2 regions of the Pseudomonas muyukensis genome follow, and region 1 is predicted to be linked to the other one. Evidence: riboswitches for the same ligand, from Rfam matches in the RefSeq annotation. Region 1 holds a riboswitch; the other holds the start of a gene.

Region 1 (14,251 bases):
TCGCCACGGCTGCGGTTGGCGGGGCTGACCCGCAGGTAGCCGTCGTTGGTCGACAGCCGGTTGGCCGGGGCGATCACGTAAACATGGTTGCGCTCGATCGGCACCGGGTCGGTGACCTGCCGCACCGGCATCCGGGTAACCGCCTGGATGATGCGGTCGGCCTGGCTCTGATGGTCCGGGGACAGGTGCAGGACCACCACGAAGGCCATGCCGCTGTCTGGCGCCATGTGCTGGAAGAAGGTGCGGATCGCCTCCAGGCCACCTGCCGAGGCACCGATGCCGACCACTGGAAAATCCAGATGGCTGGGGCTCAGCGCCGGATTGTGCGGCGAGGCGAGGGTGGTTTTGCTGGACGACTTCATGGGCACGGGCCTTGTGCGAATCGGGAGATGGCCCTGCCGGGCACGGTGGGCGGATTATAGGCTGCGGATCGGTTGGCAGACGAGCGGTCATGGGCCGTTCGACGACGGCGCCACCGAGCAGCGGGGGCCAACGGAGCCTGGTGCATGGCTGTGACCCTTGGCAGCGGACAAAAGTGCGACCGTTGTTGCCCGGCGGTGGCATTTCTTGCCGTGCTGCTTGCTGCCGCTCGTCCGAACCTTGGCGGCGCCATTGAGCAGATTCGTGCTCGGGCGGTTCGGAACCTGTGCACGGGTGATTCCGTGCCACGTCAAACCAATGGGTAAAGGAGAAACGACATGGCTCGTGACCAGGACCAGGCCGGCCAACGCGGCGGCACCAAGGAAACCAACCCAGGCAACTTCGCCAACGACCGCGAGCGCGCTTCGCGCGCCGGCCACAAGGGCGGGCAGAATTCGGGGGGCAATTTCGCCAATGACCGTGCCCGGGCTTCCGAGGCAGGGCGCAAGGGCGGCCAGAACAGCCACGGCGGCGGTCGCAACCGGTGACTTGAGCGGCATACCTGCGCTGACGCCCGCCTGTGGTTGCAAGGGAGGCGTCGCCTTGTCCGACAATCTTTTGAATTTTTTCGCCAAAGCTGGATCAGTCGAAGTGTCATCCATGGAAAAGAGGAGGGCTTCGCGCAATGCCTAATCCCCAGCTGTACACCATCGAGTACCAACTGCATGGCCAGCCACGCCAGTTCATCATCCGTCTGGAGCACATGGACAATGCCGAGGCTTGGCATTGGGCCAGTTGCGACGCGGGCCTGGGGATCATTCCGAAATTCGGCCGGGAGCGGATCAGGAAAGTCAGCCGACCAATGGCGGAGCGCTATGGGATAACGGAGGTGCGTTGGCGCGAGTAGGGCTTTGCAGGTTGTTGCAGGCGGTGGCGTGGAAGCGACCAGGTGCCAGGCGCTAGCCTTGCGCCGCGCTCGAGATCGAGCGCCGCCCGCGCGGCGCATCGCGGATGAATCCGCTCCTACATTTGTTGCAACGTGGCCATGCCTGTCAGGCCATGGTTGCCAGCCTTGGCGCAGGGCGCGAGAGGGATGGGGCGGCAGCAATGCCCACGCAAAAACCACGTCATGCCAACCAGGCTAACAACCATGGCCTATCAGGCATGGCCACGTTGCAACAAATGTAGGAGCGGCCTTGCGTCGCGATGCGCCGCGCGGGCGGCGCTCGATCGACCTGGCGCTGCCAGCCTGTCGCCGAACACCCCTGCGCCTAACGCGCCTCAACTCCCGGAATACTTCACCGCCGCCGCGGTACGGGTGGGCACGTTGAGGGTCTTGAGCAGCGACGAGACATGGATGCGCACGGTGAACGGCGAGATATCGAGTTCCCGGGCAATCTCCTTGTTGGTCTTGCCCTGGGCGATCAGCCGCAGTACATCATGCTGGCGATGGGTGAGCTGCTCCAGCTCGCTGTCGGCGGCCATCTGCGGCAGCAACCCGGAAGGGACATAGCGCACCACCACGTCACCCTCGCGAATGGCCAGGATCGCCGCCCCGATCTCATCCGGGGTCAGGCTCTTGCCAATGAAACCATCGGCACCGGCGTCCATCACTGCGCCAACCACTTCAGGATCGTCGACCATCGAGGCGATGATCAGGGTAGTGCGCGGCAGTTGCCGGCGCAGCTCGGCGAGGCGGGCGATGCAGCTCAGCCCCGGGAAGCGCAGGTCGAGGATCAGGGTGTCCGGGGGCGTGCCTTGGCTGGCCAGGCGCAGCACGTCCTGGAGGTTGCCGGCCTGGTCGAGCTCGGCGTCGGGCAACAGCCGGCGCACGGTGCTGGCCATGGCTTCCCTGAACAGCGGATGATCGTCCGCCACGATGATGCGGCAGGTCACGTCGTGGAACTCCCTGTTAGCCGACACATGCTAATTTAGCAGTCACCTGCGCCCAATGGCTGGGCACATGCAGGAAATGACTACTGGCGCACAAGGAAGTTACCCCATGAAGTTCGAGAAAAACAACGAACTGGACCAGGCCAACCTGCGCATCATCGTCGCCTCCTGCGCGATCACCTACGTGGCCCTGCTGGGTTTCCTGCCAGGCCGGGAGATCGCGACTTATCTGCCGGTGCTGCTCTATTACGCCTGTTTTGTCGTGGCCTCGGTGGGCATGCGCCAGGCCATCAAGCGTTGGCCGGGGCATTATCCGGCCCGGCGCATCCTCGGCATGCTGGGCGACTACACCGGCACCAGTTTCGGACTGGTGGTCGGTGGCGAGGCGGCGTTGCCGCTGTATGCGGTGATGGTCTGGATCAACCTGGGCAATGGCATGCGCTTTGGCTCGCGCTACCTGGCCATCGCCACGGTGCTGGCCCTGGGGGCGTTGCTGGTGGTGTGGCAGCTGACCCCGTACTGGCAGCAGCAGCCGTTCATGCTGCTGATGTTGCTCACCACCAGCACCTTGATTCCGTTCTACGCCCACCTGCTGCTGGAGCGCACGCGCAAGGCCACGGCCCTGGCCGAGGCGGCGACCCGCGAGAAATCGCGCTTCCTGGCCCAGGCCAGCCATGACCTGCGCCAGCCGATCCACTCCATCGGCCTGTTCACCGCCTGCCTGCGCGAGGCGCGCCTGGGCGATGAAGAGCGGCGCCTGGTGGACAGCATCGACCGCTCGCTGCTCAACGTCTCGCAACTGTTCCGCTCGATCCTCGACCTGTACACCCTGGACAACGGCCGGGTGCAGCCGAAGTGGGAGGCGTTCGCCGTGGAGCCGTTCTTGCGCGAACTGCTGCGCCAGAACCACGAAGCGGCGCGCTGGGCCGGCGTGGAGATGCGCCTGGTGCCCAGCCGGCACTGGACCCGCGCCGACCCGGGAATGCTGGCGACCATGGTGCAGAACGTGCTGTCGAACAGTTTCAAGTACGCCGCCGGGCGTCCCTTGCTGATTGGCCTGCGGCCCCGCGGCGAGGGCCTGGCCATCGTTGTCTGCGACCGCGGCCGGGGCATCGCCGAGGAGCACCAGGACAAGGTGTTCGAGGAGTTCTACCGGGTGCGCGAGCTGCGCGACAAGGACGTCGAGGGCGTGGGCCTGGGGCTGGCCATCGTCAAGCGCCTGGGGCAGTTGATGGGGCTTGAGGTCAGCCTGCGCTCGCGGCCTGGGCATGGCACCTGCGTGACCTTGCAAGGGTTGGCCAAAGTGCCGGCGCAAGTGCCGCGCGCGACGGTCGACCAGGCGATCCAGGCAGGCATGCTCAGTGGGTTGCGGGTGTGCCTGGTGGAGGATGACCATAACGTGCTGCAGGCCACCAGCGCCTTGCTGCAGCGTTGGGGCTGCCAGGTGCAGGCCGAGAGCTCGGCCCAGGGGCTGAGCAGTGACTGCGAGGTGATCGTCGCCGACTACGACCTGGGGCCGCAGGCCACGGGCATCGACTGCATCGATCAACTGCGCGCCCAGCGCGGCGAGCGGGTGCCGGCACTGATCATGACCGGGCATGACCTCGACCGCCTGCAGGGCGCCTTGCAGGCACGCGGCATTGCCGTGCTGGCCAAGCCGGTACGGCCGGCGGAACTGCGGGCGGCGTTGCGGGCATTGCGCGAAACCAGCGCGGCGCCGACCGGCTAGGCGGCGCTGCGGGCGGTCACTGGAAGGTCGGCGCCTGCCCTTCCTTCCAGCAGTTGGGTGACGGGGTGATCAGGCCCATGCCGGCGATGGCCACCATGCCGCCACTGGCCACCTGGCAGTCGAACTGCCCTTTGCCGGTGCTCACGGTGTAGTAGGTGGTGGTGGAGTCGCTGCGCAGGTTGCTGACCTTGCTGACCGGCACGCCGAGGGTGACCTCGGTGCGTTGCTTGAGGGTGTCGGCATTGGGCGAGGCGGTCTGGCAACCGGCCACGGCGGCGAGGCCGGCGAGCAGGACCAGGGACTTGAAGGGGAGGGACATGGGGATCATCGCGTTGCTTCCTTGGCATTGTTCTCGGAACGCCACCCGCCCGGCCAGGAAAGGGAGGTACTGGCCGGACGAGGGGTAGGGCGACTATAGCGCCGCTGTACCCTGCGGGATGTAGGGCAGATGTGCTAGGTGGCTAATGGCCGTCTCGTGGTGATTTTTGACGGGGGATTGGGGGGCGGGTATGGGTTCGTCGGAAGTGGTGCGGCGCCTGGTCGATCGAGCGCCGCCCGCGCGGCGCTCGATCTGATAGGCGCTGCAAGGGTTGTGGCGAACACCTGGCGGCCTTGATGCGGTCCTTTCCCTGGAAGGGGGCTGTCCGCCGTCAGTGGCCCCACCGCTCACCCCCTACGCCGCAGCAACACAATAAAAAACCCGCCCCCCAACGCCGCCGTGGCAATACCGATGGGCAGGTCCTGCGGCGCAATCAAGGTGCGCGCCGCCAGATCGACCCAGACCACGAACAACGCCCCCAGCAGCGCACAAACCGGCAACAGCCGGCGATGCTCGGCCCCGACCAGGCGCCGGGCCATGTGCGGCAGCATCAAGCCGACGAAACCGATAGCCCCGGACAACGACACCAGCACACCGGTGAGCAACGCGCAGCCGACGAACACCACGGCGCGCACCCGGCGCGTGTCGAAGCCCAGGCTCACCGCCGTCTGTTCGCCGCTCATCAGCGCATTGAGCGCGCGCGCCAGCGACATCAGCAGGGCAAAACCGGCCAGCACGGCCAACGCCGGCAGCCACAGCAGCGACCATTGCGCCAGGCCCAGCCCGCCGAGCATCCAGAACATCACCGAACTGGCGGCATGGGGATCGCCGGTGTACAGCAGCAGGTTGGCCAGGGCCATCACCACGAACGACACCGCGACCCCGGCCAGCAACAGTTGCTCGCTGTCCAGGCGCCCGCGCCGGCTGGCGACGCCCAGTACCAGCAGCATGCAGCCCAGGGCGCCGACAAAGGCCGCCAGCGGCAGGCTCAGCAGCCCGGCGAAAGGCCCAAGGTACAGCACCACCAGCACCGCCCCGAGCACTGCGCCTGAACTCACGCCCAGCAGGTGCGGGTCGGCCAGTGGGTTGCGGGTCACCGCTTGCAAGGCGCTGCCGACCAGGGCCAACCCGGCACCGACCAAAGCCCCCAGCAACACCCGTGGCGCGCGGATCTGCCAGACGATCTGGGCCTGGCCACGGCCGGCGTCTGTCGCTGGGGCCAGGCCCAGTTGCTGCAGCACGATCGCCAGTACCTTGCCTGCCGGCACCTGCGCTGCGCCGAAGCCCAGCGACAACAGGCACGAGGCCAGCAGCGCGGCGCCCAGGCCGATCAACAGCAGGCGGTAGCCGCCAGGGCGGCGCAACAGGCTCACCGCTGCGTCCCGGCAAAGCGCTGCGGGTGCAGCGCCTGGGCGAGGCGTTCGATGGCCTCGGCGTTGTCCACCGAGGGCGTCACCTGTAAATAGGACAACACCACGAAGCGCTTCTGGCGAATCGCCGTGACGCTGCCCAGCGCCGGGTGCTGCAGCAGGTAGTCGCGTTTCTGCTGCCAGCGGGTCGGGCCGTAGTCTACGATGACGATCACCTCAGGGTCGCGCTCCACTACGCTTTCCCAGCTGACTTCGGTCCAGCTGGCAGGCACGTCGGCCATCACATTGCTGCCGCCGGCCGTATCGATCAGGGCCTGGGGCATGCCCAGGCTGCCGGAGGTGGTGGGGCGGTCCTCGCCGCTGTCGTAGAGGAACACCCGTGGTCGATCCTGGAGCGCGGCCAGCGAAGCGCTGACCCGCGCGACACGCTGGCGCAGTTGCTCGACCAGGCGGTCGGCCCGCGCGCTGACGCCGAAGATGCGCCCCAGGTTGTTCAGGTCGGTGTACAGGTCGTCGAGGCTTGCCGGGTGCCAGGGCATGATCCGCGAGCACGACTCGCTCAGCTCGTATACCGGAATGCCGAACGTTGCCAGGCGCTGTGGGGTGAGCGGCCCACCGACCTGCATGCCATAGCTCCAGCCGGCGAACAGAAAGTCGGCATCGGCCGCGAGCAGGGTTTCCACCGACGGATAGCGCGGGGCCAGTTCCGGCAGGCCGCCCAGGGCCTGGCGCATTGCCGGGGCGAGGCTTTTCCAGCCACTGATGCCGCTGTAGCCGACCATGCGCTCGCGCAGCCCCAGTGCCAGCAGCATGCCGGTCAAGTTGACGTCGTGGCTCACCGCCCGTTGCGGTGGCTGGCTGAAGCTGACCTCGCGCTCGCAACTGCGCACGGTCACGGGGAAGCCCTGCGCCAGGGCACACAGCGGCAGGCAGGCGAACAGGGCAAGCAGCAGGCGGGTCATGCGTGACGGATCCAGGTAATGCGTGGGTGCTGGCCCACGGGGTGGCGGTCGACCAGGGCGTGAACCCCGAACACCTCGGCCAGGCATTGCTCGGTCAACACCTCGGCAGGCGTGCCCTGGGCGATGATCCGGCCTTGCTCGATCAGGTACAGGCGGTCGCAGAAGGTCGCCGCCAGGTTGAGGTCGTGGAAGCTGGCCAGCAAGCCCAGGCCGCTGCCGCGCAGGTGCTGCAGCAGGGCCAGCTGGTGGCGTGGGTCGAGGTGGTTGGTCGGCTCGTCGAGAATCAGCAGGCGCGGCTGCTGGGCCAGGGCCCGGGCCAGCAGCACACGTTGCTTCTCGCCACCGGACAGGCTGGCGAAGCCTTGCGCGGCGCGGTCCTGCAGGCCCAGTTGGCGCAAGGCCTGGTCCACCGGCGCCGGGTCGCCGTCAGCGTCGAGCCAGCCCAGGTGCGGGGTGCGGCCCATGGCGACGACGTCGCTCACGCTCAGGCCGAAATCCTCGGGAAATTCCTGGAGCATCACCGCCACCCGCTGGGCCAGCCAGCGCGGCGGGTGCAGCCAGATATCCTCGCCATCGAGCAGCACCCGGCCAGCCCGTGGCCGGCTGAAACGGTAGGCGCAGCGCAGCAGGCTGGTCTTGCCGCTGCCATTGGGCCCGATCAGGCCGACGAACTCGCCGGATTGGACCTTGAGGTCGATGCCGGCCAGCAGGTCTGGCCCGCTGGCGGACAGTGACCAGTGCAGGCGCTCCAGGTGCAGCAGGGGAGAAGACATGAACAGACACCGCAGGAATGAATGAGCCCGACGGTGACGGTGCGAGACGGCCGCGCAGGCGCAGGGGCGCCTGGCAAGCTGAGCGCACCCGCCCTCCGCGGGAATGGCCATGGGCGAATCAGGCCGGTCTCCGGGCTGGCGAGGGTCATCGGGCATTCACCTTCCCATGCGCGGGGCACAGTGGTGTATCGAATGCCTGGCTCGCTTACCGTTGCGGGGGCAGCGCCGGACTTCTCGCACGGGCGAGGCACCGGCTTCCCGTTTAATCCCTGGCGCGGCGGCCAGGGACACCTGAAAGCAGGGGCGCATCTGAGCATTTCTGCCCTTGGGAGTCAACGCATGCCTAATCGATAGCCAAGCCCTTGGCGTCAAAGCTGGTCGAAGTCCAGCACCACCTTGTCGCTGATCGGGAAACTCTGGCAGGACAGCACGTAGCCGGCCGCCACTTCGTAGTCTTCCAGGGCATGGTTGCTGTCCATCTCAACCTCGCCCTCGATCACCTTGCACTTGCAGGTCGAGCACACCCCGGCCTTGCACGAATAGGGCAGCTCGGCGCCAATGGCGTTGCCGGCGTCGAGCACGCTGACGGTATTGCGCGGCAGGTCGAAGGCCAGCGCCCGGCCATCGCTGATCACGGTGATCTGGCTGCTGCTGGCATCGAGTTGGCGAGCGGCCTCGCGTGCCTCGCGGCGGGCCGTGCCATCGGCGGCGGCGAACAGCTCGAAGTGAATGCGCGCCTTGTCCATGCCGTTGGCCTGCAAGCTGTCGCGCACGGTCTCGGTCATGGCCTGGGGGCCGCAGATGAAGGCGGCGTCGAGGCTGGGCACATCCAGCCAGCGGGAGAACAGCTGGTCGCACTTGTCGGCGTCGATGCGACCGTTGTACAGGTCGACATCCTGTTGTTCACGGCTGAACACGAAGATCAGGTTCAGGCGCTCCAGGTACTGGTTCTTCAGGTCTTCCAAGCGGTCGCGGAACAGCGCGCTGCCACTGGCCCGGTTGCCGTACAGCAGGGTGAAGCGGCTGTGCGGCTCGCAGGCCAGGGTGGTGGCGATCAGCGACAGGATCGGGGTGATGCCGCTGCCGGCGGCGACGCCCAGGTAGTGGCCCTGGTGGGTCGGCTGCAGCGGCACGAAGAAGCTGCCCGAGGGCGGCATCACCTCCAGTTGCTGGCCGGCCTTGAGCACGTCGTTGACGAACGCCGAGAAGCGCCCGCCCGGCACGCGCTTGACCGCCACGCGCAGTTCGCCGTCTTGCACCGCGCTGCAGATCGAGTAGGAGCGGCGCACTTCCTCATTGTCCAGCTGGGTGCGCATGACCAGGTACTGGCCCTGGGTGAAGCGGAAATCGTCCTGCAGGTGGCTAGGCACGTCGAAGGCGATGGACACGGCGTCCCGTGTTTCCTGACGCACTTGCTTGATGGTCAGGCGGTGAAACTGGCTCATGGTGTTCTCCACGGCTCATAGGCATTTGAAGTAGTCGAACGGCTCCAGGCACGCGCGACAGCGGTACAGGGCCTTGCAGGCGGTGGAGCCGAACTCGCTGAGCAGCTCGGTGTCGCCACTGGCGCATTGCGGGCAGCACACCACGGGGCTGTGGCCGTGCAGGCTCGCGCCGCCCTCGGGCGGGGCGATGCCATAGGCGAGCAGGCGCTCACGGCCCAGGGTGCTGATCCAGTCGGTGCTCCAGGCCGGGGTCAGCCGCCGCTCCACGGCGGGGGCCGGAAAGCCGGCGTGTTCCAGGGCCTGGCGGATATCGCCCTCGATCACCTCGGTGGCCGGGCAGCCGGAATAGGTCGGGGTCACCACCAAGTGCAGGTGGCCGGCGCGCCAGTCGAGGTCGCGGACGATGCCCAGGTCGACCACGCTGACCACCGGCACCTCCGGGTCCATCACCTCGGCCAGCACCGCCCAGGCGCGGGCCAGATCGCCCGGTTGCTGGGCCCGGGCGCCACGGTCGCCGACGATCAGCTCACCAGGTCGCATCGGGGTAGGCCCGTGGCAGAAATTGCATTTCGGCCAGCAGCAGGCCCAGGTGCTCGGTGTGCAAGCCTTGGCGGCCGTCGAGGTAAAAGTGGCTGGCGGCCTGGGGCAGCGGCAGCTCGACCGAGGCGAACAGCGCACCGACCGTGGCTTGCCAGCGACGGCCGACCTGGGCTGGGTCGGCGCCGACACCTGCCGCGGCCAGTTGCACCTCGTGGTCGCTGGCGGCGGTCAGCTCGACGGTAAAGCGCCACAGCAGCGGTATGGCGTCGAGCATGCGCCGGCGGCTTTCTGGCGTGCCGTCGCCCAGGCGCTGCACCCACTCGCCGGAGCGGCGCAGGTGATAGGTGACTTCCTTCAAGGCCTTGGCGGCGATGCCGGCGATGCGTTCGTCGCGCGAGGCGCACAGGCCGTCGAGCACGGCATGGTGCCAGGCATCGTAGAGGAACTGCTTGAGCATGGTCACGGCATAGTCGCCGTTGGGCTGCTCGACCAGCAGCAGGTTACGGAAGGCGCGTTCGTCGCGGCGAAACGCCAGGGCGTCGGCGTCACGGCCATCGTCCAGCAGCTCGGCGGCGTATTCCAGCCAGTTGCGGGCCTGGCCGACCAGGTCCAGACCTACGTTCATCAACGCCAGCTCTTCTTCCAGGGCCGGCGCCTTGCCGCACCACTCGCACAGGCGCTGGCCCTGGATCAGGGCGCTGTCGCCGAGCAGCAGCAGGTAGGGGATCAGTGCTTGCTTGTGCATGGCGCGCCTCACATATGGCCGACTTCGGCGGGCAGCTCGTAGAAGCTGGCGTGCCGGTAGACCTTGTCGTCCGCCGGGGCGAACAGCGGGTCTTTCTCGTCCGGGGAGGAGGCGATGATCAGCGCCGAAGGCACAACCCACAGGCTGACGCCTTCGCTGCGACGGGTGTACAACTCACGGGCATTCTCGATGGCCATGGCGGCATCGGCGGCATGCACGCTGCCGACATGCTTGTGGTTCAGGCCGTGCTTGCTGCGCACGAAGACTTCGTAAAGGGTCCAGGTGGACATGGGGGTTCCTCAGGATCGCGGGCCGCCTCAGGCGGCGTTCTTGTTCTGTTGCTTGCGGGCGTAGGCCACGGCGGCCTCACGCACCCAGGCGCCACCTTCGATGGCGTTGCGGCGCTTGGCCAGGCGTTCCTGGTTGCACGGCCCGTTACCTTTGAGCACCTCGTAGAACTCTTGCCACTGGATCTGGCCGAAGTCGTAGTGGCCACGCGCCTCGTTCCATTTCAGCGCCGGGTCCGGCGCGGTGCAGCCGAGCAGCTCGAGTTGCGGCACGGTCTGGTCGATGAAGCGCTGGCGCAGCTCGTCGTTGGTCTGGCGCTTGATCTTCCAGGCCATGGACTGGGCGCTGTTGGGCGAGTGCTCGTCGCTGGGCCCGAACATCATCAGCGACGGCCACCACAGGCGGTTGATGGCGTCCTGGACCATGTCCTTCTGCGCCTGGGTGCCGTGGCGCATCATGGTCAGCAGCAGCTCGTAGCCTTGGCGCTGGTGGAAGCTTTCTTCCTTGCAGATGCGGATCATGGCGCGGGAGTAGGGGCCATAGGAGGTGCGCTGCAGCACCACCTGGTTGACGATGGCGGCGCCGTCGACCAGCCAGCCCACCGCGCCCATGTCGGCCCAGGTCAGGGTCGGGTAGTTGAAGATGCTCGAATACTTGGCCTTGCCGCTGTGCAGCTTGGCGATCTCCTCGTCGCGGTCGGCGCCGAGGGTTTCCATGGCGCTGTACAGGTACAGGCCGTGGCCGGCTTCGTCCTGGATCTTGGCCATCAGTTGCAGCTTGCGCTTGAGCGACGGGGCACGGGTGACCCAGTTGCCTTCGGGCAGCATGCCGACGATTTCCGAGTGGGCGTGCTGGGAGATCTGGCGGATGAGGGTCTGGCGGTAGGCGTCGGGCATCCAGTTCTTGGCTTCGATCTTGATCTCGGCGTCGATCTTTTCCTGGAAGGCGCGTTCCTCGGGGGACATCTCTTCCAGCGTCTTGAGGCGTTTGACGCCGGTTTCCACTAGCTGTGCGTACATGGTCGGGGTTCCCGGTTGAGGGCGGGTTGGGGCGTGGGGGTATTTATATGCGATACAAAACACAACATCAAACAGTATTTGATGTATCGAATGTGATTTGTGTGTCGGGTTGGGGTTAGTGGGGGGCTGGATCTGATAGGCGCTGCAAGGGTTGTGGCGGGCTCTTGGTGGCCTTGATGCGGTCCTTTCCCAGTTGCCGGTCTGGGGAGGGTGTTGGCGTTGAGCGAGTCCGCCGTTAGCCATGCAGCGCCTATGAAACCGAGCGCCGCCCGCGCGGCGCTCGATCTGATAGGCGCTGCATATCTAACGGCGAACCCACATCACGCAGACTGCAATTACGATACAAATCGCTCCCACACCTACCCAATACAAGTCAAACCTCAGTCGTGGCCGGCCTGCGGCGCGATCACGCTGCCGCGCACCTTGTAGGACTTGCCGCGAAACAGCGCAATCAGCTCGCCCTGCTGGTTCTCGATGCGCACGTCGTAGTTGCCGGTGCGGCCCTTGCGGCTCAGTTCGCGGGCATGGGCAATCAGCCGGTCGCCGTGCCAGGCCGGTGCCACGTAGTCGATGCTGCAGCCCAGGGCCACGGCGGCTTCGTCGTAGCTGTTGCAGGCGAAGGCGAAGGCCGAGTCGGCCAGGGCGAACAGGTAGCCGCCGTGGCAGGTGCCGTGGCCCTGGATCATGTCGGCGCGCACGGTCATGCCCAGGCGGGCGCTGCCGGGGCCGGCAGCGAGTAGTTCGATGCCCAGCCCCTGGCTGGCGGCGTCGCGGGCGAACATGGCTTGGGCGCAGGCTTGGGCCAGGGCTTGGGGGGAGTGTTCAGGCATGCAGGCAGCCTCCTTCGGCGTGGGTGCGGCGCAGCAGCAGGGAAGGGCGATAGCGTGCCTCGCCGTAGCTGCGTTGCAGGTTGTCGAGCACCCGCAGGGTGAAGCCGACGCCGAGGCGATCGGCCCAGGCCAGCGGGCCACAGGGGTAATTGACCCCGGCGCGCATGGCCAGGTCGATGTCGCCAGCGCTGGCGACGCCTTGCAGCACGGCGTCGGCGGCTTCGTTGGCAAGGGTCACCACGGTGCGCAGCACCAGCAGGCCCGGCAGGTCGGCCAGCAAGCTGACCTTCAAGCCGGCCTGGCGTAGCAGCGCCACCGCCTGGTCACGCGCTTGAGGGGTGCAGTCAGCTGCCACGCTGATAGCGATGCGCGTGGCGCTGGCGTAGTCCAGGGCCAGGTCGAGCAACACCAGGTTGCGCAAGCCGTCCTCGCGGGCGCGCTGGCAGGCCAGGCGGCCATCGGACAAGGCCAGGGTGGCGTCGCCGACACGCAGCACGCCGGCACCAGCCCGCTCGCTGACGCCGATACCCTGGCCGCGCAAGCGCTCGAGCAGCGGCTGCATCACGCCCAGGTGCCCCTCGACGACGCAGCGCTGCACCAGTGCCTGGCTGCCCAGCTCGTTGGCTGCAGGCGGCGCGCTGGCCTGGTCGTAACAATAGAAACCTCGGCCGCGCTTGCGTCCCAGGTGACCGGCATCGACCAGCGCCTTCTGCATCAGCGAGGGCTGGAAGCGTGGATCGCCGTAAAAGGCCTCAAACACCGAGCAGGTCACGGCATGGTTGACGTCATGGCCAATCAGGTCGGTCAGCTCGAAGGCGCCCATGGCAAAGCCACCAGCCTCCCGCATCACGGCATCGAGGGTGGCACAATCGGCGGCGCCTTCCTGCAACAGGCGCAGGCTCTCGGCATAGAACGGCCGGGCGACCCGATTGACGATGAAACCTGGTGTCGAGCGGACCTGCACCGGCTGCTTGCCCCAGGCCTTGGCCGTGGCGTACAGCGTCGCGGCCAGTTGCGGATCGCTGGCCAGGCCCGACACCACCTCCACCAGTGGCATTCGCGGCGCGGGGTTGAAAAAATGCATGCCCAGCACCCGCTGCGGCTGCTGCAAGCCGGCGGCGAGGCTGTCGATCGACAGGGACGACGTGTTGCTGGCAAGGATACAGTCCTTGCCGCACAGGGCTTCGAGTTCGCGCAGCAGCGCTTGCTTGCTGGCGAGGTCCTCGACGATGGCCTCTATCACCAGGCGTGCTTCGCCCAGGGCGTCGAGGCTGTCGATCGGTTGCAATCGCTGGCAGATGGCAACCTGGGTGCGGGGGCTCAGCCGACCTTTCTCCACCAGGCGCGCCAGTTGTCGGTCGATGCCTCGCACCGCATCGGCTGCCGCGCCAGGGCGGTTGTCGTAGAGGCGCACGCGGTGGCCGGCCTCGGCCGCGACCTGGGCGATGCCTGCGCCCATGGCCCCGGCGCCGATCACCGCGACCAGGGCCGCGCTGTCGAGGGCGGCCATGCTCAGCGGCCCTTGAACACAGGGGTGCGCTTATCCATGAAGGCACCGACGCCTTCGCGGTAGTCCTCGCTGCGCCCGGCCAGGCGTTGCAGGTCGCGTTCAAGCTCCAGCTGCTGGTCGAAACTGTTATCGAAGCTCTGGTTGAGGGCGCGCTTGATCAGGGCCAGGCCGTAGGTGGGCTGGGTGGCGAGCTGGCGGGCCAGGGCCAGCGCCTCGTCACGCAGCGCGGCATCGTCCACCACCTGGTGGATCAGCCCCCATTGCTCGGCCTGCTCGGCGCTCAGGCGAGTGCCGAGCATGGCCAGCGCCTTGGCCCGGGCCATGCCGATCAGCCGCGGCAACTGCCAGGTACCGCCAGAGTCCGGCACCAGGCCGATCTTGCAGAACGCCTGGATGAAACTGGCCGAGCGCGCCGCCAGGACCAGGTCGCAGGCCAGCGGCAGGTTGGCACCGGCGCCGGCCGCCACG
Region 2 (14,251 bases), 630 kb from region 1:
GGGCTCCAGCACCAGCGCGTCGGCACGCGGCCACACCTGCAAGCGGTCCAGCACCACGCGCAACGGCCCCTGCGGGCGGCTCACCCGTTCGACCGCAGCGCAGATCGCCGGCACCTGGGCCGCGTCGACATCGCCCAAAAACACCAGGGTCACGTGGAAGTTCTCGGCCGGCACCGGCTTGCCGCTGCGCAGGCCCAGGCCTCGGCGCCATTGCGCCAGGGCCCGGCACTGCGCAGCGGCGACCGGCAGGGCGAAGAACAGGCGCTTGAAGGGCGCCCCGCTTGGGCGTGCATCCTGGACCATGTGGCGCTCCTTGGCAGCGGATCGAAGGTTCGAGTGTACCGTCCTGGCCATCGGAAAAGGCTGCACAACCTGTTGAATCGTTTACGCAACCTGTAGGCCATCCCACCTAAGTCGCGGGGATTTGTCGCAACAATAGGTACAAACCCAGCCCACGATTGTTTATGCTGGCGGGCTTAAGCCATGGCGCATGGCCATTTTTCGACAAGTAAACGTCCATGAAAATTGCACTCGTACTGATCTTCGTATGCTCGATCGCCTATGTTCACCTGCGCGGTCGGGTTCGCCACAAACTGACTCGCCAGCTGGGTGACCACTCCAGTTTCCTGGCCCCGGTCAACGCCTTCCTCTACCTGTTCTCCAAGCACCCGGCCAAGCCGTACCTGCCGGTGGAGGCCTTCCCCGAGCTGAAGGTGCTGCAGGACCACTGGCAGGAAATCCGCGCCGAAGGCCAACAGCTGCTGCAGGCCGGCGAGATCAAGAAGTCCGACAACTATGACGATGTCGGCTTCAACTCGTTCTTCAAGACCGGCTGGAAACGCTTCTACCTGAAGTGGTACGGCGAGAGCCACCCTTCGGCGATGACCCTGTGCCCACGCACCACCGAACTGCTGCAAGGCATCGGCTCGGTCAAGGCGGCGATGTTCGCCACCTTGCCGCCAGGCGCCAAGCTGGTGCGCCACCGCGACCCCTACGCCGGTTCCTACCGCTACCACCTGGGCCTGGACACGCCCAACGACGACGGCTGCTACATCGACGTCGACGGCGAGAAGTACTCCTGGCGCGACGGCGAGGGCGTGGTGTTCGACGAGACCTACATCCACTACGCCGCCAACACCACCGAGCACAACCGCATCATCCTGTTCTGCGACGTCGAGCGCCCGCTCAAGTACCGCTGGGCGAGCGCCTTCAACCGTTGGTTCAGCCGCAACGTCATGGCTGCCGCCGCAGCCCCCAACGACGCCAGCGACAAGACCGGCGGCATCAACCGCCTGTTCACCCGCATCTACAAGATCCGTGAACGCGGCAAGGCCATGAAAAAGCGCAACCGCACCCGCTACTACCTGGAAAAGTGGGCGGTGGTCGCGGCGCTGGTGCTGGTCTTCATCTACATCTGATCCCCCTGCGCAAACCGGCTCCTGCCCATCCGCAGGAGCCGGCCTTGCCGGCGAACATCGGCGCAGCCGCTCGTAGCCCGCCACACCCACGCAGCTCCCCTTCCCCCGAACAGCCCACTTTCGTCTAGCCTGAAAGCTCCTGTTGCCAACCTCGCAAGGTGAACACGATGAGCATGATGGACTGGGACGCCTACCGTAAGCAGTTGATGGCCGGCATCGGCGATCTCAAGCAGCTCTCCCCCGATACCGTGGCCGGCTACATGACCGCCAGCGGCGCCGGGGCCAAGACCAACCACCTGGATGCCAAGACCCGCGAACTGATCTCCCTGGCCGTGGCCGTCACCACCCGCTGCGACGGCTGCATCGCCGTGCACTCGCAGCAGGCGGTCAAGCACGGCGCCAGCCGCGAGGAAATCGCCGAAGCCCTGGGGGTGGCGGTGGCGATGAATGCTGGCGCCGCGCTGGTCTACTCGGCCCGGGCCCTGGATGCCGTGGGCAAGGCCTGACCCGGCCAGGCGTCGCCGCCCTTGCGCGGCGGCGCCGCGCCGCCCAGACTGAGCGGCTCAGTACCCGCAGGAACCGCCATGATCCAGATCCGCCCCATGACCCCGGAAGATTTCGAACGCTTCTGGCCGACCTTCCAGGCCATCGTCCAGGCCCGCCAGACCTACGCCTTCGACCCCGGGCTCGATTTCGAGCGGGCCCGCGCGCTGTGGCTGGAAACCCCGCTGCGCACGCTGGTGGCCGAAGAGGACGGCGCATTGCTCGGTTCGTATTTCCTCAAGGCCAATGCCGCCGGGCCCGGTGGCCACGTGGGCAACTGCGGCTACATGGTCTGTGCCAGCGCCCGTGGCCGCGGCGTGGCCAGGTTGATGTGCGAGCACTCGCAGAAACTCGCCCGCCAGGAAGGTTTCCTGGCCCTGCAGTTCAACTCGGTGGTGGCGACCAACGAGGTGGCCGTGGCGCTATGGCACAAGCTTGGCTTCGAGACGGTCGGGCGCTTGCCCAAGGCCTATCGCCATGCCGAACAGGGCCTGGTGGACTGCCTGGTGATGTACAAGTGGCTGGCCGATGAGCCAGTGCTGGAGAAACCGCCGCTGCTGATAGGCCGCAAGAATATCGAGGCGCGGGTATCACGCCGGCGCGGTCGCTGAGCGGCACGCCAGAGGCATAGGCGCCGGTTTGCCGGCGAACACGGGGCACACGGGGCCTGGTTCGCCAGCAAGGCTGGCGCCTACCGATTGCGAGGGGGGGTGAGATCGTTCAGGCGCTTAGAACGCCAACCCCACCTTCACCCCGAACTCGTCCCGCTTGAGCTTGGTGTTGTCCGCCACCGGGGTGTCCTCGTCGAGCTTGTACTCGGTGCGGGTGTAGTACGCCCCCAGTTGCACCGGCATGCCGCCCTGCTGGTTCATCAGCAAGGTGACCTCGGCATAGGGGTTGGTGCGGTCCTTCATGTCGACGCTGTCGCTGCCGTAGTCATCGACCTTCAGCCGCGCACGGCCATCGATGGTACGCCGCGCCCCCACTTCCACGCGCAGGGTCGAGGCGTCGAACTGGTGGTTGTAGCCCAGCGCCGCCTTGGCGAATGGCGACTTGTAGGTCAGCCGCGTATCGAGGTCGTTGATCTCGGGTTCGAAGCGCGTCCAGCTGTAGCCGCCGCCCAGGGTCAGGTCGACGAAGTTGCGCGCATCCAGCGCGGCGCGCCAGCCCAGGTCCAGGTCGGCCTGGGCCTCCTTGAGCTTGTTGTCGCTCTTCTTGCCGTACTTGGCCTCGGCACCGATCTGGTAGATGAAGCCGGATTCGGCGGTCATCTTGTTGCCGAAGGTGGCGAACACGCCGCCCTGACCCATGTGTTGCTTGTCCGATTCGCTGCCGCCCTCGAACTTGAACTTGTCGTAGGCGCCCAGCAGGCCGAGGGTGAACAGCGGATCGCTGCTCGGCGCCGCAGTGGCGGCCAGGGGCGCGCCGAGCAAGGCCAACAGGCAGGAATGACGCAGCAGGTGACGGGTAAACATGCGCAGAAGTCTCCATGACGTGAATGAATGAGCAACGACCGGTTCGAGGCAACGCCACTGGCGAAAGTTCGAAAAAAATTCGACAACTACCGCTAACTCGCTAAGGCGTCACAGATTTTGCGTTCATTCAAACGATTGACTCCCTGCCGGTTCGATGATCAGATGCGCGCCAGTTTCAGGTGTCCTGCGCCGCCGCGCGCAGGGTGAAACGGGAAGCCGGTGCGTCGTTGTCAACGACAAGTCCGGCGCTGCCCCCGCAACGGTAAGCGAGCGAAACCTTCGACACACCACTGTGCACAGGCATGGGAAGGTGAAGGCTTCATGACCCTCGCAAGCCCGGAGACCGGCCTGAGGCTTCACTTGGCAACCCGCGGTGGGCGGGCGCAGGCCGGTATCCGCGTGCGCGCCTGCCTACGCGATTCGCCGTTGCGTGTTCTCCACCGGGATCCATTCATTCCTGCAGCAGTGGAACGACATGTCCCGATTCAACAAGCTTCACACCCTGGCGGCCTGCCTGGCCGTGTCCCTGCCAGCGCTGGCCGACGAACAGCCCGGCGCCTCCCTGACCCTGCCCGCCACGGCCATCACCGACAACCGTGAGCCGCAGGCCGTCGACCTGGCCACCCCGAGCCAAGCCGGCTCGCGCCTGAACCTCAGCGCCCTGGAAACGCCGGCCAGCACCAGCACCCTCACCGCGGCGCAGATCCAGGGGCGCAACAACCAGACCGTGCAGGACGCCGTGACCCGCTCGCCGGGCATCACCTTCATCGGCACCCCGGGCGATGGCGGTACCGGCCTGTCGGCGCGCGGTTTCACAGGCCAGAGCTCGGTGATGACCCTGTTCGATGGCGCGCGCCTGTACGCCGGTGCCGGCACCCTCACCTACCCGGTCGACCCATGGATGGTCGAGCGCATCGAGGTGATCCGCGGCCCGGCCTCGGTGCTGCATGGCGAAGGCGCCACCGGCGCGGTGGTCAACGTGATCCCGAAAAAACCCTTCAGTGGTGACATTCGCAACCACCTGCGCCTGGGTTACGGCTCCTGGGACCGTCAGCAGCTCGGCCTGGACAGCGGCGGCAGCCTCAGCGAACGCCTGAGCTATCGCCTGACCCTGAACCAGCAGGCCGGCAACGGTTGGGTCGACCGCACTGACTCACGCAGCCTGGCGCTGTCGGCCGCACTGCGCTTCGACGCCACGGACGACCTGAGCTTCACCCTGTCCCACGAGCGCGGCGACGCACAACCGGCCAACTACTACGGCACCCCACTGATCGACGGCCACCTGCGCAGCAGCCTGGGCAAGAAGAACTACAACGTCAGCAACGACCAGCAGCGCTACCACGACGAGTGGACGCGGCTGACCAGCGACTGGCAGATCAACGACCACCTCAGCGCCAGCAACCAGCTGTACTACATCAAGAGCCGCCGGCACTGGCGCAATGCCGAGGAGTACAGCTGGGATGGCGCCAGCGGGCAGATCCTGCGTGGCAGTTTCCTTGAGATCAAGCACAACCAGGAGCAGATCGGCGACCTGCAGAGCTTCACCTTCGACCATTCGCTGTTCGGGCTGGCCAGCAAGACCGTGGTCGGGGCGCAGTACAACAAGATCCGTTTCAATGTCGACAGCAACTCACCCTACAACGACGACAGCAAGGACCCGCTCGACCCTTGGCAGCCCGCCCCCGGCGGTTTCCACAGTGGCTCGCCGCTACGCCCGCAGATGCTGTCCAAAACCAGTACCTTTGCTCTTTTTGCGGAAAACAGAACGCAACTGACCGAGCGCCTGTCGCTGGTCACCGGCGTGCGCCGCGACCAGAACCATATCGACCGCGACGACCTCACCAACGGCACCCGCAACGACCGCAGCCTGCGCGGCGGCAACTGGCGTGCCGGGCTGGTGTTCGCCGTCAGCGACGACCTGTCGCTGTACGGCCAGTACTCCACCAGCGAGGATGGCGTCGGCGACCTGTTGACCTTGCGCCCCGAGCAGCGCCTGGAACTGACCGAAGCCAAGCAGACCGAGCTGGGCTTGAAGCAGCGTTTCTGGGAGGGGCGCGGCGAGTGGACGCTGGCGGCGTACCACATCGTCAAGAAAAAGCTGCCGGTCTATGACGTGGTGACCAAGGGCAGCCAGCAAGCCGGCCAGCAGACCTCCGACGGGCTCGAAGCCAGCCTGGAGCTGGCCCTTGGCAACCAGTGGCAGGTGTCGGCGAACGCCGCACTGCTGCGGGCCAAGTACGATGATTTCCTGCAGCGCAGCGGGGGTGTGGTGTACGACCGGGCCGGCAATCGTCCGCAAGACGTCCCGCGCCGCACCGCCAACCTGTGGTTGAGCAAAGGCTTCGGCCAGGCCGTCGACGCCGGTATCGGCCTGCGCTATGTGGACGCGCGCTACACCAGTGCCGCCAACGACGCCCAGGTGCCGGGCTACAGCGTGGTCGACGCCAACCTTGGCTGGCAAGTGCTGCCCGATGTACGCCTGGGGCTGCAGGTGAACAACCTGTTCGACCGCCAGTATGCCCAGTCCAGCTATAGCGGCGAGCAGTGGCTGCTGGGGGCGCCCAGGTCGTACTTCGCCACGGTCGACTACAGCTTCTAGGGCCCCCGCCATGCGCTACTCCTGTAGGAGCCAGCTTGCTGGCGAACCAGGCGACGCGGTGGATGGCACCGGCTATGCCGGTGTTCGCCGGCAAGCCGGCTCCTACGCCCTGTAGGAGTCAGCCTTGCTGGCGAACCAGGCGACGCGGTGGATGGCACCGGCTGCGCCGGTGTTCGCCGGCAAAGCCGGCTCCTACGCCCTGTAGGAGCCAGCCTTGCTGGCGAACCAGGCGACGCGGTGGATGGCACCGGCTGCGCCGGTGTTCGCCGGCAAGCCGGCTCCTACACCCCGTAGGAGCCAGCTTGCTGGCGAAGCAAGCGACGCGGTGGATGGCACCGGCTGCGCCGGTGTTCGCCGGCAAGCCGGCTCCTACGCCCTGTAGGAGCCAGCTTGCTGGCGAAGCAAGCGACGCGGTGGATGGCACCGGCTGCGCCGGTGTTCGCCGGCAAGCCGGCTCCTACGCCCTGTAGGAGCCAGCCTTGCTGGCGAAGCAAGCGACGCGGTGGATGGCACCGGCTGCGCCGGTGTTCGCCGGCAAGCCGGCTCCTACGCCCTGTAGGAGCCAGCCTTGCTGGCGAAGCAAGCGACGCGGTGGATGGCACCGGCTGCGCCGGTGTTCGCCGGCAAGCCGGCTCCTACGCCCTGTAGGAGCCAGCCTTGCTGGCGAAGCAAGCGACGCGGTGGATGGCACCGGCTGCGCCGGTGTTCGCCGGCAAGCCGGCTCCTACGCCCTGTAGGAGCCAGCCTTGCTGGCGAAGCAAGCGACGCGGTGGATGGCACCGGCTGCGCCGGTGTTCGCCGGCAAGCCGGCTCCTACGCCCTGTAGGAGCCAGCCTTGCTGGCGAAGCAAGCGACGCGGTGGATGGCACCGGCTGCGCCGGTGTTCGCCGGCAAGCCGGCTCCTACACCCTGTAGGAGCCAGCCTTGCTGGCGAACCAGGCGACGCGGTGGATGGCACCGGCTATGCCGGTGTTCGCCGGCAAGCCGGCTCCTACGCCCTGTAGGAGCCAGCCTTGCTGGCGAAGCAAGCGACGTGGTGGATGGCACCGGCTGCGCCGGTGTTCGCCGGCAAAGCCGGCTCCTACGCCCCGTAGGAGCCAGCCTTGCTGGCGAACCAGGCGACGCGGTGCCTCTGGCGCTTGGCGGGGTTGCGTCACACCTGAGCCTACCTGTAAAGCCTCGCCATTCGATATCAGTTATGCATCGATTGCATTTGTCCCTCGCGCCGAACCCATGGCATGAATGCAGGTCCACGCCTTTACTTGGCCGCATTCCGCCTTCCAGGAGATTACGCGCATGAGCAAGCCCGAGTACATTCCGCCCAAGGTCTGGACCCACCAGGCCCCCTCTGGCGGCCAGTTCGCCAGCATCAACCGCCCCGTCGCCGGCCCCACCCACGACACACCGCTGCCGGTCGGCAAGCAGCCGCTGCAGCTTTACTCGCTGGCCACGCCCAACGGCGTCAAGGTCACCATCCTCTTGGAAGAGCTGCTCGCCCTCGGCCACACCGGCGCCGAATACGACGCCTGGTTGATCCGCATCGGTGAAGGCGACCAGTTCGGCAGCGGCTTCGTCGCGGTCAACCCGAACTCGAAGATCCCCGCCCTGCTCGACAATAGCGTCGAACCGCCCGTGCGGGTATTCGAGTCCGGCTCGATCCTGCTGTACCTGGCCGAGAAGTTCGGCGCCTTGCTGCCCAAGGCACCAGCCGCGCGCACCGAGAGCCTGAACTGGCTGTTCTGGCAGATGGGCTCGGCCCCCTACCTGGGCGGCGGTTTCGGCCACTTCTATGTGTATGCGCCCGAGAAGTTCGAATACGCCATCAACCGCTTCAGCATGGAAGCCAAGCGTCAGCTCGACGTGCTCGAGCGGCGCCTGGCCGAAAGCCCCTACCTGGGCGGCGACCAATACAGCATCGCCGACATCGCCGTATGGCCCTGGTATGGCCAGCTGGTGCGCGGCAACCTGTATGGCGCGGCGGAGTTTCTTGCCGTCCATGATTACCCGCATGTGCAGCGCTGGGCCGAAGCCATCGCCCAGCGCCCGGCCGTGCAGCGCGGCACCCGGGTCAACCGCACCTGGGGCGAGGAGGCCAGCCAGGTGCCAGAGCGACATAGCGCGGCGGACCTGGGCTGACACGGCTGGCCGCCCAGGCAGGCCAGCCCTGCCCGGGCGACCGGCAAAAACGGTGGCACTTTGCCCTAAAGTTATCGACCACCCAGCCGTAACCCTTGGTCTGACTTAGCTCGATCAAGGATGAAGCGACGTGAAGAAACTGCTGCTGGCCAGCGCCATGAGCGCCCTGCTGTCGATGACCGGTTGCGTCTCGTACAACGTCGTCGGCCCGGTCGGCGCGCCGGCCCATGGCGCCAGCGTCACCAGCCCACGCAGCGCCCAGCTCGCCGATGTGCAGGTCTCGGCGGTGGGTATCGACGCCGCGACCCGCCAGGCCATCAGCCGTTCGCTGACCCACCAGCTCAGCCACTACGTGAGCCAGGCCGGCTACTTCGAGCGCGTCACCGAATACCCCACCCGCCTGGGCACCCAGGACGTCCTGCTGAAGTTCGAGATGACCTCGCTCAAGGGCCATCGCGGCCCGCACCCAGCCTATGTGCCGGGTGCCTTGCTCACCCTGACCCTGTGGATCTGGTGCAACGGCCCGATCTACGTCGACCGCTTCGATGTCGCCGGCAACCTGGTGATCGTCGACCGTGACGGCGTCGAGCTGGCCCGGGCCAAGGACCAGCTCAGCCTCGCGCACAACGTCGGCCTGTATGGCGGCGAGTACTGGGCACCGACGATGGGCGGCAAGCAACTCACCCTCTTGGTCGGCAAGCTGCTCGACCAGGCCACCGTTCAACTGGCCAAACGCTAAAACAGGAAAAACCCGATGACCCTCTTCAAACACGGCTTGCTGCTGGGCGCCCTGCTGCTCGGCGGCTGCGTTTCGTATTCCACCGGCGACCTGGCCCCGGTCGGTACCTGGCCACCGGCTGCCAGCACCGCGCCAGTCAAGCCCAGCGCCTACCTGCGCAACACTTCGCTGTACCAGGTGAACGACGGTGCGGCCGTCGCCGCGGCGGGCGCCCCCGCGCAGCTGTGGGAAAAGGCGATCACCGAGACCTACGAGCAATCCGGGCGCTTTGCCCAGGTCAACACCCACAAGAGCGAAGCGGACCTGTACGCCGAATCGACCCTGCTCAATCACGAGGAGTTCATCACCGCCTCGGCGTTCATCACCGGCTTCACGCTGTTCCTGATCCCCTCCACGGCGAAGAACACCTTCACCTTGCAAACCGTGTTCAAGGACAAGGACGGCCAGGAAGTCGGGCGCATCAGCAAAAGCGAATCGGTGCGCACCTGGATGCAACTGGTGCTGATCGTCGGCCTGCCGTTCCAGGCCGATACCCGTGACGTGGTCCGCGAGCTGGCCCGCAGCACCCTGGACGAGGCCGTGCAGCGCAAGCTGTTGTAACACAAGGCCCTGGCAAGGCAGTGGGCCTGCCCGGCGCAAAGACAGGGGCCACTGCGCGCCCCTTTCGCGGCGCAAGGCCGCTGCCACCGAAACGGTCCAGGCCTGCCACCAGAGTGCCGCGCTGCAACGAAGCATTTCCCCACTGCATGCCTGCGTCCGACAAGACCTTCTTGCTACACTCGCCGCCATGATTTCCACCTGCACAACTGTGGTGACAGCATGATCGAGGTAACCGAGGTTTCCATTGCCGAGCTGCGCGACGCGCTCGAGTCCGGCCGCACGACCGCCGTCGAACTGGTCAAGGCCTATCTGGCGCGCATCGACGCCTATGATGGCAAGGACACCCCCACGGCACTCAACGCCGTGGTGGTACGCAACCCTGAAGCGCTGCAGGAAGCCGAGGCCTCCGACGCCCGCCGTGCCCGTGGCGCGACGCTCGGCCCGCTGGACGGCATCCCCTACACCGCCAAGGACAGCTACCTGGTCAAGGGCCTGACCGCCGCCTCAGGCAGCCCGGCCTTCAAGGACCTGGTCGCCCAGCGCGACGCCTTCACCGTCGAGCGCCTGCGCGCTGGTGGCGCCATCTGCCTGGGCAAGACCAACATGCCGCCCATGGCCAACGGCGGCATGCAGCGCGGCGTCTACGGCCGTGCCGAAAGCCCGTACAACGCCCACTACCTGACCGCGCCCTTCGCCTCAGGCTCCTCCAACGGCGCCGGCACCGCCACCGCCGCCAGCTTCAGCGCCTTCGGCCTGGCCGAGGAAACCTGGTCCAGCGGCCGTGGCCCCGCGTCGAACAATGGCCTGTGCGCCTACACCCCATCACGCGGGGTGATCTCGGTGCGCGGCAACTGGCCGCTGACGCCGACCATGGACGTGGTGGTGCCCTACGCCCGGACCATGGCCGACCTGCTGGAAATCCTCGACGTGGTGGTGGCCGACGACGCCGACCCACGCGGCGACCTGTGGCGCCTGCAGCCGTGGGTGCCGATCCCGGCCGCCTCCAGCGTGCGCCCGCAGTCGTACCTGGCGCTGGCAGTGACCGCCGACTCGCTCAAGGGCAAGCGCTTCGCCGTGCCGCGCATGTACATCAATGCCGACCCCGAGGCCGGCACGTCCGAGAAGCCGGGCATCGGCGGCCCGACCGGCCAGCGCATCAACACCCGTGCCAGCGTGATCGAACTGTGGAACCAGGCCCGTCAGGCCCTGGAAGCGGCCGGCGCGCAAGTGGTCGAGACCGACTTCCCGCTGGTTTCCAACTGCGAAGGCGACCGTCCGGGCGCGCCGACCGTGTTCAACCGCGGCATCGTCAGCAAGGAATTCCTCCACGACGAGCTGTGGGAGCTGTCCGGCTGGGCCTTCGACGACTTCCTGCGCGCCAACGACGACCCCAAGCTCAACCGCCTGGCCGATGTCGACGGCCCGCAGATCTTCCCCCACGACCCGGGCACCCTGCCCAACCGTGAGGATGACCTGGCTGCCGGCATGGACGAGTACGTCAACATGGCCAAGCGCGGCCTGAAGAGCTGGGAGCAGATCGCCACCGTGCCGGACGGCCTGCGCGGCCTGGAAGCCACGCGCAAGCTCGACCTGGAAGACTGGATGGACGCCCAGGGCCTGGACGCGGTGCTGTTCCCCACCGTGGCCGATGTCGGCCCGGCGGATGCCGACGTCAACCCGGTGTCAGCGGACATCGCCTGGAGCAACGGTATCTGGGTGGCCAACGGCAACCTGGCGATTCGCCACCTGGGGGTGCCGACCGTCACCGTGCCGATGGGCGTGATGGCCGATATCGGCATGCCAGTGGGGCTGACCTTCGCCGGTAAGGCCTACAGCGACAACAATCTGTTGAAATTCGCGGCAGCCTTCGAAGCGACCGGTTCGCGCCGGATGACTCCACCGCGCACCCCAAAACTCGGCTGATCCCTAGCCGCAGGCCCCCTGCGGCACGGCTGAACAACACTCGCCAAATTCAATTATTTGTGTAAAATTCAACACAATATTGAATCTGGCGAGCTCCCATGCCCCCTTGCGATCCCCGCTTCGAACGCCAACTCACCCTCACCGTCCTCAAGGCCACCCTCCAGGCCCTGGGCAGCGTCGTGCCCAATAACCTGGAAATCCTCCTGCACGACCTCGACCACCCGGAGCACTCCGTGGTGGCCATCGTCAATGGCCATCTTTCCGGCCGCCAGGTCGGCAGCCCGATCCTCGCCGCCCCTGAACAGGACCAGGGCTTCAGGGCGTTGATGCGAGCCACGGTCGAGCAGCGCGGCTGCGACCCAGTGGTTTTGCCCAACTACCCCACCACTCTCAAGGGCCGTACCCTGCGCAGCGCCACGGCGATCTTTCGCGACAGCACAGGTCACCCTTTTGCCAGCCTGTGCGTGAACAGCGACATCACCGGCCTCGAGGCGGCCATGACCTTCCTCCAGCATTTCCAGCCGCTGGGCGCGGCCTGCGGCACCGCCGTCAACACCGAGCTGGCGGACATGAGCGTGCTGATGGCCGAGATCATCCAGGACGCCTTGCAGCGCAGCGGCCAGGGCCGGATGAACAAGCAGGCCAAGGTCGAGGCCGTGCGGGTGATGCAGGAGCGCGGCCTGTTCATCGTCAAGGGCGGCGTCGAGAAGGCCGCCGAGGCCCTCGGCGTCACCCGCTATACCGTCTACAACTACCTGGAGCAACTGCGTGGCGACCAGCCCGCGGCTGCCCGCGACTGAGCCCCGGAGGCCGCCATGCCGTTGCACATCCATACCCCGCTGATCGAATCCCGCCCGCTGTCGCTCTGCGCCAAGCGCCCGGTCTGGCTCAAGCTCGAGGCCCTGCAACCCTGCGGCTCGTTCAAGCTGCGCGGGGTCGGCCATGCCTGTGAAGTGCAGCAGGGCCGCGGCGCCCGGCACTTTGTCTCGTCCTCCGGCGGCAACGCCGGGCTGGCCGTGGCCTACGCCGGGCGCAAGCTGGGCGTGCCGGTGACCGTCGTGGTACCCGAGACCACCACCGAGCGTGCCAAGCAGCTGTTGCACCTGGAGCAGGCCAGCGTGGTGGTGCGAGGCAGCTCCTGGCAGGAGGCCAACCAGCACGCGCAGACCCTGCTGGGGGCCGGTGATGCCTTCATCCATCCGTTCGACGACCCGCTGCTGTGGGCCGGCCATGCCAGCATGATCGACGAAGTCGCCGAGGCAGGCGTGAAGCCCGCTGCCGTGGTGCTGTCGGTAGGTGGCGGCGGCCTGCTGTGCGGTGTGGTCGAGGGCCTGCGGCGCAATGGCTGGCAGGATGTGCCGGTGCTGGCGGTGGAGACCGAAGGCGCTGCATCGTTGCACGCAGCCATGGCCGCCGGGCACACCGTCGAGCTGCCGACCATCGCCTCGGTGGCGACGTCGCTGGGCGCCAAGCGGGTGGCCGAGCAGGCTCTGGCCTGCACCCGCGAGCATCCGGTGCACAGCTACCTGGTCAGCGACCGTGAGGCGCTCCAGGCATGCGAACAGCTGCTGCTCGATCACCGCTTGCTGGTGGAGCCCGCCTGCGGCGCGGCGCTGGCCTTGCTGGCACGGCCCGAGGCGCTGGCGGCCTATGACAATGTCCTGGTGATCGTCTGCGGCGGCGCCACTGCCACGCTGGAACAGATCCACACCTGGCTCGCCCAGGCCTAGACGCTGTACGAGCCTGGTAATGGCAGCGGGCGTGCCCCGCGATGCGCCAGCATGGCTGTCGGTTGGCCCTGCATCGCTATATACTTTTGAATACATCGATTCAAACGTACCTGCCTGCCATGCCCAGCATCCGTGACCGCAACCAGCAACTGATCCTCAACGCCGCCAGCGGCGAGTTCGCCCGCCACGGTTTCGCCGCCGCCCGGGTCGACGACATCGCCGCCCGCGCCGGCCTGCCCCGGGCCAACGTGTTCTACTACTTTGGCAGCAAGCGCCTGCTCTATGCCGCCGTGCTCGACCTGGTCATGGAGCCCTTGCTCCAGGCCACTCGCGGCCTGCGCCCGCAGAGCCTCCCGGAACAGTCCCTGCCCTGCTACTTCAAGGCCAAGGCCGAGGTCGCGCGCAAGCACCCGGACGCGACGCGGGTGTGGCTCAAGGAAATGCTCCACGGTGCCCGCCACGTACCGGCCAGCCGTACCGAGGCCATGCGCTTCAGCGCCCGCCAGAGCCTGGCGTGCCTGGAGCACTGGATGGCGCAGGGCCTGATTGCCAAGGTCGCGCCCGAGCACCTGCTACTGTTCCTCTGGTCCGCGCCACTGGCCAGCTTCCGCTTCGCTGATGCGCCGGGCAGCTGCGCACGCCTGAAGCCCAGCCGGGCCGCGACTGAGGTGCTCGCCGGCATGCTCTGGCGGGCCTGCGCCCAGATACGCCACCAGGGCTGCAGAGTCGCCTACTCGCTATATAGATAAAAATACAACGCAATGATGAGGAGTACAGGAATGACCCTGAGCAACAGCGCCAAGGAAGCCACGGGCGCCCCCTATCAGCTGGCGCTGATGAAGCACGCGCAACGCCTGACCTGGGAAGCAGTCGAGCGGATTGCCGCGAATATCCACCCTGGCATGCGCGAATCCCAGGCCCGGGAAATGAGCCAACAGGTATTGCAGGCACTGGGCATGCAGCGCATCTGGCACCCCACCCATATTCGCTTCGCCAGCAATACGTTGAAAACCTTCAAGGAAGCTTCCGAGGGGGACCCGCTGCTGGGCGAGCAGGACATCTATTTCATCGACATGGGCGTGGTCTTC

What was found. A riboswitch is a leader RNA that binds a small molecule or an ion and turns the genes downstream of it on or off. The one in region 1 is predicted to bind cobalamin.
Region 2: another riboswitch for cobalamin. It lies ahead of KSS95_RS17700 (TonB-dependent receptor); the one in region 1 lies ahead of KSS95_RS15205 (ABC transporter ATP-binding protein).

What each region holds. Positions count from the first base shown of each region.
Region 1 is NZ_CP077073.1:3,391,804-3,406,054, forward strand. Features, by position in the region: gene KSS95_RS15165 (CheR family methyltransferase) at 1-362, opposite strand, end outside; gene KSS95_RS15170 (con-10 family general stress protein) at 699-908, shown strand; gene KSS95_RS15175 (DUF6555 family protein) at 1,046-1,267, shown strand; gene KSS95_RS15180 (LuxR C-terminal-related transcriptional regulator) at 1,642-2,256, opposite strand; gene KSS95_RS15185 (ATP-binding response regulator) at 2,363-3,982, shown strand; gene KSS95_RS15190 (hypothetical protein) at 3,999-4,310, opposite strand; gene KSS95_RS15195 (FecCD family ABC transporter permease) at 4,649-5,674, opposite strand; gene KSS95_RS15200 (ABC transporter substrate-binding protein) at 5,671-6,633, opposite strand; gene KSS95_RS15205 (ABC transporter ATP-binding protein) at 6,630-7,406, opposite strand; cobalamin riboswitch at 7,523-7,703, opposite strand; gene paaE (1,2-phenylacetyl-CoA epoxidase subunit PaaE) at 7,775-8,851, opposite strand; gene paaD (1,2-phenylacetyl-CoA epoxidase subunit PaaD) at 8,867-9,391, opposite strand; gene paaC (1,2-phenylacetyl-CoA epoxidase subunit PaaC) at 9,378-10,136, opposite strand; gene paaB (1,2-phenylacetyl-CoA epoxidase subunit PaaB) at 10,145-10,426, opposite strand; gene paaA (1,2-phenylacetyl-CoA epoxidase subunit PaaA) at 10,454-11,443, opposite strand; gene paaI (hydroxyphenylacetyl-CoA thioesterase PaaI) at 11,824-12,273, opposite strand; gene paaH (3-hydroxyacyl-CoA dehydrogenase PaaH) at 12,266-13,783, opposite strand; gene paaG (2-(1,2-epoxy-1,2-dihydrophenyl)acetyl-CoA isomerase PaaG) at 13,786-14,251, opposite strand, start outside.
Region 2 is NZ_CP077073.1:4,019,277-4,033,527, forward strand. Features, by position in the region: gene thpR (RNA 2',3'-cyclic phosphodiesterase) at 1-303, opposite strand, end outside; gene lpxO (lipid A hydroxylase LpxO) at 519-1,418, shown strand; gene KSS95_RS17685 (carboxymuconolactone decarboxylase family protein) at 1,586-1,924, shown strand; gene KSS95_RS17690 (GNAT family N-acetyltransferase) at 2,003-2,572, shown strand; gene KSS95_RS17695 (outer membrane beta-barrel protein) at 2,690-3,436, opposite strand; cobalamin riboswitch at 3,597-3,802, shown strand; gene KSS95_RS17700 (TonB-dependent receptor) at 3,912-6,035, shown strand; gene yghU (glutathione-dependent disulfide-bond oxidoreductase) at 7,332-8,171, shown strand; gene KSS95_RS17710 (hypothetical protein) at 8,329-8,910, shown strand; gene KSS95_RS17715 (hypothetical protein) at 8,926-9,510, shown strand; gene KSS95_RS17720 (amidase) at 9,730-11,433, shown strand; gene KSS95_RS17725 (helix-turn-helix transcriptional regulator) at 11,532-12,233, shown strand; gene KSS95_RS17730 (pyridoxal-phosphate dependent enzyme) at 12,249-13,163, shown strand; gene KSS95_RS17735 (TetR family transcriptional regulator C-terminal domain-containing protein) at 13,283-13,912, shown strand; gene KSS95_RS17740 (M24 family metallopeptidase) at 13,943-14,251, shown strand, end outside.